Regions from separate parts of the Bradyrhizobium sp. SPXBL-02 genome, predicted to be linked through region 2. Evidence: riboswitches for the same ligand, from Rfam matches in the RefSeq annotation. Region 2 holds a riboswitch; the other holds the start of a gene.
What was found. A riboswitch is a leader RNA that binds a small molecule or an ion and turns the genes downstream of it on or off. The one in region 2 is predicted to bind cobalamin.

Region 1 (7,573 bases), 3.0 Mb from region 2:
CGGAAGCCAATCGATGTTCGTAATGTTCACAAGGTTGTCTGAATTTGTCAGCTCGCAGCGATGAACTTCGTCCAGGATCTAATGGCGATTTGATCTGGGAGCGGCTCGAAATCATGCCGCCCTTCGATCAGGATCTGGAGATTGCCGTGATCGAGGGCAATTCAATTCACCGGGTGGCCTTTCCTTGTCGCCGGGTGTTCGGCGGATGGGTCAACGCGAATAACGGAGAGCACGTCGCCGTGCAGCCGACCCATTGGCGTATCTGGCTCGGATAGCGGCGGCCATCCCGCAGAATAAATTGGCGTGAGTTAAGGCAGGAACTGGTTTCGGCACACTCTCGTCGGACGATGTAGAGTTCCTTGAATGAGAAGTACCTGACGGGAAACATGCCCGAGCGGACCGATTGCGATCGGCCCGTGCACTGACGTCCGGCATCGCTCCTCTCATTGCTGTCGCAACCGTTCCCACTGTAAACGTGTCGATATGATTCCATATTTTCGGCGAATGTTCTCGCCTTAATGAAACGTCGGCTATTCTCTCTGGGCCAAGTACCGCGCCCGGTCAGCGTCGTTCCTCCGGGCCGACCGCTAAGTGGGGCCAAGCATTTTTTGTTGGCCCCAAGGCTTGCCTCGAGATCATAGAGCACGGTAATGACCACAAGCGAATTAGCTTGGTCGAGAACAGACCCGAGCCCGGTATCAATGGTTTTGCGGATAGGATGCAGCGCGCAGTTCGCGGGCGGCAGCGACCATGTTGGTTAGCGCAGGCCGAACCTCCTCCCATTTGCGCGTTTTTAGGCCGCAGTCCGGATTGACCCAGAGCTGCGATTCCTGCAAACGCGTCCGAGCCAGCACCAGCAGCTCCTTCATTTCGTCCGCCTCGGGAACACGTGGAGAGTGGATGTCGTACACGCCCGGTCCGATTTGATTAGGATATTCGTACTTTCTGAATGCGTCCAGTAGCTCCATTTTCGATCGCGACGTCTCGATCGAAATGACATCCGCATCCATTGCAGCGATCGCACCGATGATGTCGTTAAACTCGGAGTAGCACATATGTGTATGGATTTGCGTCTGATCGGTAACGCCTGATGAGCAGATGCGGAAGCACTCTCCGGCCCAATCGAGATATGCCTTCCACTCCGATCGGCGCAAAGGCAATCCTTCGCGGAGTGCCGCTTCGTCGATCTGGATCATGGCCGCACCGGCATTCTCGAGATCGCGGACTTCGTCGCGGATCGCCAGCGCAAGCTGACGGCAGACCTCGCTTCTAGGAATATCATCGCGAACAAACGACCAGTTCAGGATCGTCACCGGCCCGGTCAACATTGCCTTCATTGGCTTGCTAGTTAGTGATTGCGCGTAGCGCCACCAGTCCACAGTGATCGGTTTCGACCGCACTACATCGCCAAACAGGATCGGGGGCCTGACGCAGCGCGAGCCATAAGACTGTACCCATCCCTTCCTGGTAAATAGGAAGCCGGCGAGTTGCTCGCCAAAGTACTGCACCATGTCATTCCGCTCAAATTCGCCGTGCACGAGGACGTCAAGACCGATGTCCTCCTGCCAACGCACGGCGCGGGTTATCTCCTCCTTGATGAACCTATCGTATTGTTCGTCGCTCAACGCGCCTCGCGCATGCGCCGCCCGAGCATTTCTGACTTCTGTGGTCTGCGGAAACGATCCGATCGTCGTGGTGGGAAACGCTGGTAGTCCAAAGCGTTTCCTCTGGATCTCGGAACGACGGTCAAACGGGCTTGCCCGCCGACGCATCGTCTGGTCGATCGCCCTCATCCGGGCAGCGACATTGGTGTCATGGATCTTCGGCGAAGTCCGGCGGGCGGCCACAGCGCATTCCGAATCGGCTAGAGCGAGCCCGACATTCTGGTCGCCAGCGAGCACCCGCGCCAGGATCGCAAGCTCGCGCATCTTCTGAACCGAGAAAGAAAGCCAGCTCTTAACGTCAGACGCGAGCCCGGTCTCGAGTTCAACATCGACCGGCACGTGAAGCAGCGAGCAGGATGGAGCGAGCTGCACACGGTGCTTGCCGAGCTTCGCAATCGCGGGCTCCAGCCTCTGACGGAGCGACGACAAGTTCGACCGCCATACATTCCGGCCGTCGATGACCCCGAGCGACATGACGAGATCACTTCGGCCGACAGCGACGATCTGATCCAACAACTCTGGCGCTCGAACCAGATCAAAGTGCAGACCGGAAACCGGGAGGCTCAAGGCTGTATCCAAATTGTCGCCTAGGTCGCCGAAATAGCTGGCAACCATGATCCTGATAGCCGGTCCCTCCTTTGCGAAGCGGTTATAGGCATGTAGCAATGATTTTCGCACCGCTTCGTCCAGATCAAGGACCAGGCAGGGCTCGTCAAACTGAACCCAACTTGCCCCTCGTTCGGCCAATTCATGCAGAACCTCGATATAGACCGGTATCAAATCATCCAATAGGGAGAGGGGCTGGAACGCGCTATCGGCACTCTTGCCGAGCTTTAGGAATGTGACGGGCCCGATCAGGACAGGGCGGGTTTGAAAACCTAGAGCCTTTGCTTCCACATACTCTTCAATGGGTTTGCGAGAGCAAAATCTGAACTCCTGTCCCCTGTAAAACTCGGGAACCATGTAGTGGTAGTTAGTATCAAACCACTTAGTCATTTCCTGCGCGGGTGCGCCAGACCCCCGCGGGCCAAGACGGCAACCCGCATCCTGATCGTCGCATTGTGATCCGCGAGCCATGGCGAAGTACGTCTTGAGGAAAACGGATTCTCCTTTCGAGGCGTAGATCTCTGGGATAGCGCCAACCATAACACTTGTATCGAGCACCTGATCATACAGCGAGAAGTCATTCGACGGAATGACCGTGACGCCGAGAGACTTCTGACGAGCCCAGTTCGCTGCGCGCAGGCCGGATGCGTCCTCGAGCAATTGCTGTTCGCTGATCTTTCCCGCCCAGTAGCTCTCGAGAGACAGTTTGAGCTCACGCCTTGGACCGATGCGTGGCGTTCCGAGCGTAGCAACCGGAAGAGAGAGATGAGACATAGTGTTAACCCCTGTTGGGGGCGGAGGCCATGGCGGACGCAGGCAGAGGAAGTCGCGGGCGCGACGGCTGCTTGGCGCACCACCGAGACACCCCGCCCGTGGACCAATCTATCGTCGGGGCAGGTCTCCTGGCTCGCTGGTCATCGCTGCTGTCCGGCCTTCCCGAAGCCGTGCGGCTTCAGTGACATCGTTAGACAGTAGCTCGCCGCTCACAGTTGCGGGGGCAGCGCCGGCATTTGGACCGGCTTCCCTCTTAGCTCCGGATCAAGTGTGATTCGGAGAACCTCGACGATTTGGATTATCGGCAGGAGGGCTCTTCCGTCAACCTCTCAGATTATGTGCCAGGCTAATCTGCGACATCTACTAGGCGAATGACCGTGCATCCGGATTCTATAATCAGGTCGCAATCAGAGATGTCCTTGTCAGATGTCGGAGCGAGCATCGGAGCTGCCTTGAGGCGACGCCCCCCGCCCCATCAATGAAAGGGACAAAACCAGCCTGCGCGGGGAGGATTACCGCTGGTTCGAGCAGAATGCATTCGACGCGGCTTCCGATTTCCAGCGGTTCGCCCAGCACGTCCGCTGGCCAGCCATTTCCTCGACTAGAAGATCCGCATTGAATGGGTCAAGGCAAGCGGCGCAATCTAGCAAGATACGCGGCGAGCAGGTTGATTGTCGTGCCAGCCAGAGTTTCAAGTTCGTCGAGTCGGCTTCGCCTCGCCATCATGTAGGCCGAACGCCGACGGCAACTATAGCGAACCACACGGTTCAATGACTGCGAACGCACTCCCACTTCTCATCAGGCACTTGGCATCGGGGCGTTCACCTCTTCCGCAAACTAGAGTGCGGGACTAGGATGCACAAAACTACGGCCGATACACTGAATGGAGACATCGAAACGAGCGTAGGTCGGAAAGTCGACAAGATGGAGATAAAACCCGTGCAAATCTCCGCCTGCTGCCTGGCACAAAGAATGCAAGCCCCTCGACATGCCCAGTCTCTCCTGCTGGACATGTCCAGCTCGGCCAATTGACGCTGTCGCTGGTTAGGGAAGTTAGCGGCGCGTGACATAGAGGGAGCTCCTGCCCGCGCCGGGACAGCCGCGGGTGCCCCCGTCGCGTCTCCGTAAACTTCTTGCGCTCGCTCATAGCAGGTTCAAGGTTGCCCGCTTTGAAAGATGTACGGATGAAACGCGATAGGCCGAGGGTTATGAAGAGAATGTCTGGAAGATCCGCGCTATGGCGTTACTTGGGCGGACTTCTAATCTGCCTAGCCTGGCCGGCTGCCATGAGCAACCCTATTCGCGCAAGCGACATGCCACTTGTCGAAAGACTCAAGTCAACTTGGCGAGCACAAGATGGTGAGACGATAGAACAAATTATCTCCAATGTCTCGAAGGTGGCACAGTTCGTCCCTCAGACGTGGGGCGTCGTTGAACTTGGCGAAAACGACCATGTTTTCGTTTCATGGACCAGGCACCGAGACAACAAATCAGACGAACAGTACGCTATCACCTGGAAAGTTGCGCTCGACGGTACGACTGAACTGGCGTCAACCTATGCGAAGCCCATGGAATTGGGCTGGCGCGCCCTAGCGCTCTCGTTGATCGCCAGAGAAGTCGCAGATGGTGAAAGGAACGCAAATCTTCGCTTTCTGCATGATCCGACTAACTTCAACTTTGTGACTACGCCGCAAGGCCGGCTCGGCGATCTTCTAGGGCAAGGCCGATGCACTATCATTGAACCTGTTGGGGTAGACTACTTACCGAGGCGGAATGACAAGCCGAACGAGAAAGGCGATCTGTGGCGTATTCTGCTCTTGGTGAATTGCGATCTCCAAGGACCACGTTATTTTACACACAACGGGGTCATCACTTTCGAGAAGAGCGAAGGCCAAGATTGGGAGCCACAATCCTCCTTTGCCAAGGGGATCGCTAAATTTCCTCCGGGATCCTGGTTCCAACGCACCGAGCCAAAGGAAGAGGAAGACTTAGGAGACCGAAGGCCTTAGTAGACGGTCGCGCAAAGCAACATCGGACCGCAGCTGCCGTACGGTCGAACGCCTCGTACCAACTGCAAGACATACGCGGTCTGCAGTTGTGATGTTTACGGCTCCGCAACAGTGCGCCTGCCCTTCTCGCGGCATTTCGGCCCGCCGTAGGAAAGGTCGAGCAGCACGATTGCGCTTTTCCGCCAGGTGTCGAGCTCAGCGGCGCGTACTAGTTTGCGAGATGTGGTTTGCCCGCCTGCACTCCACCCAGCGAGAGCAACCAAGTTGTGCGGGCACCAGCTCTCATGCATTCTTCACTAGAGCGCTTGGGGATGCCTCGGGCCCGGGCCGATTCGGCGTGTGTGCTCCGCACGTCGCGTGACTGCGTGGCGTGCGCCAGAGCGTGAGCGTAGCGACCTTGACCCGGCACTAGGAACCGATGCCGAGACGAAATGGGCGAGGAAGTTACACTGGTAGCAAGCCCGGCATACCCGCTGAGCGCCTGCCCATTTGCGAGTGCGCAGGCCGGGAAGCTCCGGAGCTGTACGCAGAACGTCGAGCGCCACTGACTCGGCCCTAGATTTCCTCGCACTCGTTTGTCTGCACGTCATAGACCCGGATTTTAAGCTTGGGAAAGCGCTTCTTTAGTTCTGCTCCACCTGCCGTGGCACCGTCTTTGGTTGCGAATTCCGCTCTGAGCTGGCCATCTACTTCAAGCGCGTAAGAAGAGACCGATACTTCTCGAACGACTGCGACCATGTCATTCCCATTATTAGTGAGGTGCTGAAGAATGATGTGTAGCTTGAGTCGGCTAAACCGCACCAGAGCTATTCGCCCCGAGTGCGCCATGGGCAAACGCGTATTGTGGACTGAACCCTCACACTGAATTGCGTCAGGAAGGCACTCGCGATTGTCCGAACACGTGGGCAGCTTGCGCACGCCCGGAGCATCCACGGCAAAACGCGGCTCCATATCGCAGCCGTTCCAATTCCTGGAGCAAACGGGCGCTGATGCTAGCGTTCCTGGGTAAGCCACTTGAGATCGCAGGAACCGTCACGACCAAATAGCGGCCGCCCGTAGCGCTGCCTGAGTCATAAACAATTCAGTTCTTGTGCAAATGTATGGGCGGTAGCACCAACGAGCTATGGTGCAGCGCGGAGGAGCCAAATGCCACAATGCGATTGGTAGCAACGATCATATGGCTCGGCGTAAGAAGGTACCGGATTTCCGCGGTTTGCTCGAAAGAACGCTTCATTTATGCGGCGAGCATTGAGGCTGAACTCCGTCGCGTACTTTGCCTACACAGGCCAGAGCGAGTCAGACCAGATCATTTTTGCGAATCTTTTTCGTGACACGACTTTTGGGGCGAATCATCGCCCTCGTCGGAACTGTCCGGTTTGCCGATGGAAGTCGTCATCAACCATGGCAAGGTTGCTCCTCCAAGCCTGACTCCGCCGCAAGCACCGACGCTTCATGGTCCTCACTTTTGCAAAGAGGTAGCACAGCCTTCCAAGGCTCGGGTTTGTCCGGCATCTCAAGTTCGGCGCCACGAGGATCTCCTCCTCAGGTCCAGAGGGTACAGCACGTTCAGGGTAGGAGAGGCGTCGATGATCGAAAGATACCGCCGCACGCACACGGGAAGAAATCTCTTGATCCTTACGCAGCGTCAGGTCGTAGCTTCGAACTCACGCTAGGCTCTCATAAAGTACACATCGAAAGCCGAACGGAAATCTGCGGTCGAGCAATCGAATGTATCGGCACCGGATCGTGCGTGAACATGGATCAGGAGCGAAAGGTTATTGTCGGGATGAAGCACCCCGGAAGTATGTTCGTATTGATCGCCCTCATCACATCTCCGGTTTTCGCCGAGACACTCAGCGGTGCTCCGCGCATCCTCGACGGCAATACGATCGAGATCGAGAAAACAAACGTCCGGCTCTCAGGCATCGAAGCTCCTGAGACGGATCAGATTTGCCTCGACGCACAGGGCCGGAAATGGGCCTGCGGCGTAGCTGTTCGCGACGAGCTCAGCAAGCATTCGAATGGGCGAACGTGGGATTGTCATACCGAAAGAGTCGATGAGTATCGGCGAGCCCTCGGCAGCTGCTTCATCGAAGGCGAGGATGTAAACGCCTGGATGGTACGCTCGGGCTTGGCGCTATCGGCTGGTGCATCTCACCATACCTACATTGTCTATGAGTTGGTGGCGAGCACAGCCAATGCGGGGCTGTGGTCCGGCGCATTCATCGCGCCCTGGGACTGGCCTCGCCGCAATCGGGGCACGATTATCGTGGGCGCGACGTCGGTTCCGGTCGACGCTCAGGAAATTCTGCTTGGATCCGTCTTGCTATCGGAACCGCCGTCGCCCGAGTGCCTGATAAAAGGCACTGTCGAGCGCAGAGGCGACCGCATTTACTACCTGCCAGGGCAACCCGGTTACGAACAACTCGACATGACGAAGAAGCGCGGTGGACGCTGGCTCTGCAGCGAAGCGGAAGCCGACGCCACCGGGTGGCGTAAGGCCGTGCGATGAGGCGACAC
Region 2 (7,573 bases):
CCAGCGCCGCGCTCACAGCCTGGCCGCGATCGACGGAGCGGCCGAGCTTGGCGCCGTCGGCCCGCACGAGGAGACCGCCCGAGCGGTCGCGCTCGATGCGGATGTCGGCGGAATCGGCGGCGAGAACGCGCGACCGTCCGTCATCGATGGCGAAGCCGAACTTGGTGGGAAGCGCAAGGCCGGAATGGACAAGCGCCTCCTCGAGCTCCGCCGCAAGCGACTGTGTTTCGTCACCGCTGCTCCAGAACGGCGTCACCAGGATGTTGCGCCTGGCTTCGATGTCGGCGTCGGGATCTAGCAGTGCCAGTCGCGCAAGACCGTCGAGCAACGGCCGATGGCCGTCCTCTTTGACACCCCTGATCTGCAGATTGGCCCGGCTCGTGACGTCGACCAGACCATTGCCGAAGCGCTCGGCGAGTTCCGCAAGCCCGGAGATTTGCGGCGCTTCAAGGCGCCCGCCGAACGGACGCACGCGCACCACGAGCCCGTCGCCCGATTGCATCGGGCGCAGCGCGCCGGGACACCAGCCCTTGACTGTGGCCGCGCTCATGACGCCTCCTTTAGCGCCGCTGCAATCGAATTGCGGCGGGTTCGCCAGAGCGAGGCTTCGTGCAGGTGCGTGAAGCAGTTTTCCATTGCGGCGAGCGCCGCCGGATTTTCGTGCGCCATGAAGGCGCGGACGTCGTCGTTGCCGAGTGTCGCGTAGTAATAGAGGTCGAACAGATGCGGCGGCACGGCGCCAGCGAGATGCGCGAACGCCGCCATGTGCTCCAGCGTCGCGGTGATCTCGGCGGCGCCACGAAAGCCATGGCGCACCATGCCGGCGATCCAGGCCGGATTGGCCGCGCGTGCCCGGACGACCCGTGAGATCTCCTCCGTCAGCGTGCGCGCATGCGGCTCGCCGGGCCGTGTCGCATCGAGGTGATAGAGCGACGGCGCGCCCGCGCCGAGATGCGCGGCTGCCGCAGCGACACCTGCCTCATGCGCGGCATAATCGGCGGCGAGCAGCAGATCGGTTTCGGGCACGTCCTGGACATGGACAAAAGCGTCGGCGGACGTGAGACGCTGTTCAATACCTGCGCGATCCGGCTGCATCGCGCCATCGGCAGAGAACGCCCAGGACGACGCCGACAGCCAGGCTTCGCCGGCGGCCTCGCGCGTCTCCGGCGTGAACGCATCCGGGATAGCCGAGAGCCCGACGCCGTATTGTCCGGGCCGCGGCGCGAACACGCGGGACGCGCGGTGGCGATACGGATTCTCCTCACCCTCTTCTTCTCGCGACGCAAGCGCTTCGGAGGCGGCTTCGAACAATTGCGCCAGACCCGCGAAGACATCGCGGAACAGGCCGGATACGCGCAGCGTGACGTCGATGCGCGGACGGCCGAGCTCGGCCGGCGCGATGATGTCGTAGCCGGTGACGCGGCCGGACGCATGATCCCAGCGCGGCGCAAGGCCGGCCAGATGCAGCGCCATCGCAAACTCCTCACCGGCGGTACGCATCGTCGCCGAGCCCCAGAGGTCGACCACGAGCCCTTTCGGCCAGTCGCCGTGATCCTGCAAGTGACGACGCAGCAGCTCTTCAGCAAGCTTGATGCCTTGCGCATGCGCCGACGGCGTCGGCACCGCGCGCGGGTCGACGGCGAAGAGATTGCGCCCCGTCGGCAGCACGTCCTGTCGACCCCGATAGGGCGAGCCCGATGGTCCCGGTGCAACGCGCTGTCCGGCGAGCGCGGCACGCAACGCATCCCGCTCCGCTTCGCCGCAGGCGCCGCGGCCGAACACGTGCAGGCCGTCGCCGAACTGGCTCTCCTTGAGGTCGCAAACGAAGCGATCGATCCGCGGGATCGCTTCGGCCGGCGCGGCCGATGCTTCGAGACCGAGATCCTCTTCGAGGCCGGCTGCCCGCGCCTCGTCGCGGATCGCCGCGATCAGGCGCTGACGACGGGCGGGATCGAGACCGTCAGCGGTCGAATATTCATCGAGCAGCCGTTCGAGCCGGCGCAAAGCTCCCGGCACCGCGGATGTCTCAAGTGGCGGCGGCAGATGGCCGATCGTGACCGCGCCGATGCGCCGCTTGGCCTGCGCGGCCTCGCCGGGATCGTTGACGATGAAGGGACAGACGACGGGGAGATCGCCGATCAGCGCTTCCGGCCAGCACGCTCGCGACAGCGCCACGGATTTCCCGGGCAGCCATTCCAGCGTGCCATGTGCGCCCACATGCACGACGGCATCGCAGCCCTGCTGCCTGAGCCAGAGATAGAACGCGACATAGGCGTGGCGCGGCGTGCGGGCGAGATCGTGATAGTCGGCATCGCGCGAGGCCGCATCGCCGCGCTCGGGCTGGACCGCGATGATTGACTTGCCACACTGAATCGCGGCGAAGTGGAACGCGCCGTCGCAGCAGCTCGGATCATCCTCCACCGCGCCCCAGGCTTGCCCGAGATCGTCCTGAAGAGATTGCGGAAGACGCGAGAGTTCTGCGCGATAATCGGCGACGCTCCAGGTCAAACTCTGCTTCAACAGTTTCTCGCCGAGCGCATCGACCGACGCAACGTCGAAGCCGAGCTCCGCGATATCGGAGATCAACGCCTCGACCGACGCCAGCGCATCGAGACCAACGGCGTGCGCGATCTGGTGCGGACGGCCCGGATAGTTCGAGAGCACGATCGCCAGCCGCTTCTCACTGATCGGCTTCTCCGCGAGGCGCCGCCAGGCCGCGACGCGCGCGGCAACGGCGTTGACGCGCTCCTCGTCGGGCCTGTGCGCCAGGTGCGCGAACTGCAGATCGGGATCGTGCTCTGCCGCCGATTTGAAGCTCACCACGCCCGCGAACAGGCGGCCGTCGACTTCGGGCAGGACCACATGCATTGCCAGATCGCCGGGCGACAGGCCGCGCAGCGATTCCGCCCAATCCTCGCGCCGCGCCGTCGAGAGCGCGACCTGGAATACCGGACAGGACGCGGCATCGAATGGCGTCGTGCCGTCATCGCCAAGGGCCGAAAACGCCGTCGCATTGACGATCGCCGCCGCAGGATGTTGCGCCAGATGCGCGCGCAGCCAGTCGGCAACGCCTGGCGCCTTCAGCGAGGTGACGAACACGCCGTAGGCGTCAAATCCCTTCTCGCGCAGCGCGGCAATCAACGCGTCAACCGGCCCGGTATCGGCGGCCGTGAGATAGGAGCGATAGAACGTCACGAATGCGCGCGGCTTCCCCTCGCCGCCCGCAGGCGCAGCGATGACACCGCGTACGGGATCATAGAATCCCATCTCGGGCACGGTCATCTCTCCGATGACCGGGCCGGCATAAAGGCCGGAGGCGAGCGCGAGCTGCGCGATCGCGGCTTGCGCTGCGACTGGGCCGCCAGTGTCGCAGAGCACCTTGAGCCGACGCAGCGTCGAGACCGGCAGGGTCGAGTACGCATCCAACCGCGTGTCGTCGCGGCTGTCCGCCGGCAGCACGGCGAGCACGATGTTATGCTCCTTCGCGAGTTGCTGGAGCGCCGCAAGCCCGTACGCCCAATAGGACTCCCCGCCGATCAGGCGCACCAATATGCCGCGCGCCTGGGACAGCGTGCGCTCGATATAGGTGTCAACCGACAGCGGATGACGCAGCTCCGCGAGATTGGCGAGCCGCAGCGACGGCAGGCTGCCCCGGCCACGCCGCCAGCCCGCCGCAAACGCGGCAAGGTCGGAATCCGAATACGAGAGCACCACGAGATCGGCCGGGTCCTGGCCGATGTCTCTTGGCGTCGCGATCTCCTCGAGACCGCGGCTCTCGCGGAAGACGACGTGCATCAGATGCCAGATCCTGAAAGACCAAGTCCTGCCTTGATGGCGGCCTCGTCGATATCGCCGTGCTCGCCGATCACGACGAGCTTGGACTGCCTGTGACCCGCGCCCCATGGCTTGTCGAACTGGTGGCGCACGCGCTCACCGACCGCCTGCAGCAACAGCCGCATCGGCTTGCCAGCGACCGCGATGTAGCCCTTGGCCCGCAGCACGTTCTGCTCGCGCGCCAGCTTCTGCACCGATGCGACCAGCGCCTCGATATCCGCCACCTCCGGAAGGTCGATCACGACGGAGGCGAAATCATCATGCTCGTGCTCTTCCTCGCCGTCATGATGCGAGGGGCGCGCGGCGAGATCATTCTCGGCGGCAGCGCCGAGACCGAGGATGACGCGCGCATCGATCGCACCGTCGGTCACCGGCAGCATCGGCACGCGGCGCGGCATCTCGGCGGTGATCGCCGCCTTTGCGGCTTCGATTCCCGCCGCGCCCGCAAGGTCGGCCTTGGTCAGCAGCACGATGTCGGCGCAGGCGATCTGGTCTTCGAACACCTCCGACAGCGGCGTCTCGTGATCGAGATTTTCGTCCGCCGCGCGCTGCGCTTCGACCGCAGCCGGATCCGGCGCGAAGCGGCCGGCCGCGACAGCCTCGGCGTCGGCCAGCGCAATCACGCCGTCGACCGTGATGCGCGAGCGGATCTCCGGCCAGTCGAACGCCTTCAAGAGCGGCTTCGGCAATGCCAGGCCGGAGGTCTCGATCAGGATGTGATCGGGCCGCACCGGCCGCGCCAGCAATTGCTCCATCGTCGGAATGAAATCATCGGCCACCGTGCAGCAGATGCAGCCATTGGCGAGCTCGACGATGTTCTCCTCCGGGCAGTTCGCATCGGCGCAAGACTTCAGGATCTCGCCATCGACGCCCTCGCTGCCGAACTCGTTGACGAGCACCGCGAGCTTCTTGCCGCCGGCATTGCTGAGCAGATGCTGGATCAGCGTCGTCTTGCCGGAGCCGAGGAAACCGGTGACCACCGTAACCGGGACTTTTGCGAGCGAGTTCATTCAGCGGCCTCCGGCACGACGGCAATGGGGGGAATGCGGGCAAGCGACTGCTTGCGGAAGATTTCGGGACGGCTGCGCCAGGGCACGATGCCATCGGGCGCGGCAGCGTAGGCAGCGGCGCCTGCGACCACGTCCTGTGCGTTCGCATCGGACAGGCGACCATAGACATAGGACCAGCGGCCGGGCGCGCTGAGCGCGACCGAGCAGCCCTGGCTGCAGGCCGACAGGCATTCGACGGGAACCACGCTGACGCCCTCCGGCACGCCGGCCTCGAGGATCGCGCCGTGCAGGCGCTTGCCGGGCGTCGTCTCGCCCTCGCCCAGCGTCTGGCCGGCGCGGCAGGTGATGCAGACATGAAGTGTGACGGTCATCGCCTCTTCCAGATAACAGCGGGAGGCGATGAGGCGCACGGACCATTCTCCTGAAGGCCCGCTTCCCCGTCGCGGAACACCCCGTCCGCCGGTCCAAAACTCGTCCGCGCTGGCAGGTCTCCCGGCTTGCGGAGCAGGGTTTTGGCCCTTCGATCCCCGCCTTCCCGATTCCAAAAGGAATCAGTGGCTTCGGGCATCTCTCCGGTCACGGTCGCGGGGGCGGCTGCAGTTTGGATCCAAATCTTGCCGATTCGGACCCTATCGCATTCCCTCTTCGCCTGTCATAGGACAGGAACCAACGCCGGGCCACCATTTGCCGGTGGCCGCCACTTGTCAAGCCGAAGGACCGGGTCCCATGACATCTGAACCGGATACCCAATTAGCCGAGGATACCGACATCAGGCACGCCCAGAAAATGGCGAAGAAGAAGGCCGCCCGCGACAAGATCATGGCGACCAAGAGCGGCGAAAAGGGCCTGATCATCGTCCATACCGGCGCGGGCAAAGGAAAATCCTCCTCGGCCTTCGGCATGATCGTCCGCTGCGTCGCGCATGGCTTCCCTTGCGCGGTGGTGCAATTCATCAAGGGCGCCTGGGATACCGGCGAACGGCGCCTGCTCACCGGCCATTTCGGCGATCTCTGCCAGTTCCACGCGATGGGCGAAGGCTTCACCTGGGAGACGCAGGACCGTGCCCGCGACATCGCCGCCGCACGCGCCGGCTGGGAGAAAGCCAAGGAGCTGATCCTTGACGCGAACTTGCGCATGGTCGTGCTCGACGAAATCAACATCGCGCTCCGCTACGACTATCTCGACATCGCCGAGGTGGTGGAGTTCCTGACGACGCAGAAGCCTGCGATGACGCATGTCGTGCTCACCGGGCGCAACGCCAAGGACGAGCTGATCGAGATCGCCGACCTCGTCACCGAGATGACGCTGGTCAAGCATCCGTTCCGCTCCGGCATCAAGGCCCAGGCCGGCGTCGAGTTCTGAAGGCACGATGGCACGCGCTTTGATGATCCAGGGGGCCGGCTCGGACGTGGGCAAGTCGCTCATCGTCGCCGGCCTCGCGCGCGCCTTCACGCGCCGTGGTCTGCGGGTGCTGCCGTTCAAGCCGCAGAACATGTCGAACAACGCCGCCGTCACCGTCGATGGCGGCGAGATTGGCCGCGCCCAGGCATTGCAGGCGCTCGCCGCAGGTGTCGAGCCGCACACCGACATGAACCCGGTGCTGCTCAAGCCCGAGACCGATGTCGGCGCGCAAGTCGTGGTCCATGGCAAGCGCATCGCGACCGCACGCGCGCGCGAATACGCGGCGATGAAGCCGTCGCTGATGGGCGCGGTGCTCGAGAGTTTCGAACGCTTGAAGGCGCGGGCCGATCTGGTGCTGGTCGAGGGCGCCGGCAGTCCGGCCGAGGTGAATTTGCGCAAGTCCGACATCGCCAATATGGGCTTTGCCCGCAAGGCGGATGTGCAGGTCGTGCTGGTGGGCGACATCGATCGCGGCGGGGTCATTGCCCAACTGGTGGGCATCAAGTCGGTGATCGATCCCGACGACGCCGCGATGATCTCCGGCTTCGTCATCAACAAGTTCCGCGGCGACCCCACGCTGTTCGACGACGGTTACAGGCTGATCGAGCAAAAGACCGCATGGCGCGGCCTTGGCGTGCTGCCCTGGTTCGCGCGTGCCGGCGAGCTGCCGGCCGAGGATGCGCTCGGCCTGCGCGACGCACGCAAGCCCGGTCAATGCAAGATCGCCTGTCTCGCACTGTCGCGGATCGCCAATTTTGACGATCTCGATCCTCTCAAGCTCGAACCGGGCGTCGATCTCGTATTGGTGCGCCCAGGCGAAGCAATCCCGGGCGACGTGCGCCTCGTTATCGTCCCCGGTTCCAAATCCACCCGCGGCGACCTCGCCTTCCTGCGCGCGCAAGGCTGGGACATCGATCTCCTCGCGCACCACCGCAGGGGCGGCCATGTGCTCGGCCTCTGCGGTGGCTATCAGATGCTGGGCCGCAGCGTCGCCGATCCCGAGGGCATCGAGGGACCTGCGGGCGACACGCCGGGCCTCGGGCTTCTCGATGTCGAGACGGTGATGAGCCCGCAAAAAACCCTCACGCGCGTTGCGGCCGTGCACGCCGCGACGGATCAGCCGATCCAGGCCTACGAGATTCACATCGGCCACACCGACGGCCCGGATCGCGCCCGCCCCTTCGCGAAGCTGGGCGGCGAGCCCGAAGGCGCCATCTCGCACGACGGACGCGTGCAGGGCAGCTATCTGCACGGCCTGTTCACGTCGGATGATTTCCGCAAGGCATACCTCGCTAAGCTCGACATTCCCGCGGGCGACGAGCCCTATC

Region 1: it holds a riboswitch for cobalamin, as region 2 does, so the genes downstream of both, metE (5-methyltetrahydropteroyltriglutamate--homocysteine S-methyltransferase) here and ACNJYD_RS25120 (DUF1636 family protein) in region 2, are expected to answer to the same signal.

Annotation. Positions count from the first base shown of each region.
Region 1 covers NZ_CP182474.1:2,309,140-2,316,712, reverse strand. Annotated here, with positions in the region: gene ACNJYD_RS10510 (hypothetical protein) at 114-275, shown strand; gene metE (5-methyltetrahydropteroyltriglutamate--homocysteine S-methyltransferase) at 699-3,044, opposite strand; cobalamin riboswitch at 3,146-3,347, opposite strand; gene ACNJYD_RS10500 (nodulate formation efficiency C protein) at 4,331-5,053, shown strand; gene ACNJYD_RS10495 (hypothetical protein) at 5,609-5,791, opposite strand; gene ACNJYD_RS10490 (thermonuclease family protein) at 6,810-7,565, shown strand.
Region 2 covers NZ_CP182474.1:5,343,072-5,350,644, forward strand. Annotated here, with positions in the region: gene cobG (precorrin-3B synthase) at 1-550, opposite strand, end outside; gene cobN (cobaltochelatase subunit CobN) at 547-3,795, opposite strand; gene cobW (cobalamin biosynthesis protein CobW) at 3,795-4,844, opposite strand; gene ACNJYD_RS25120 (DUF1636 family protein) at 4,841-5,215, opposite strand; cobalamin riboswitch at 5,310-5,530, opposite strand; gene cobO (cob(I)yrinic acid a,c-diamide adenosyltransferase) at 5,571-6,206, shown strand; gene ACNJYD_RS25130 (cobyric acid synthase) at 6,214-7,573, shown strand, end outside.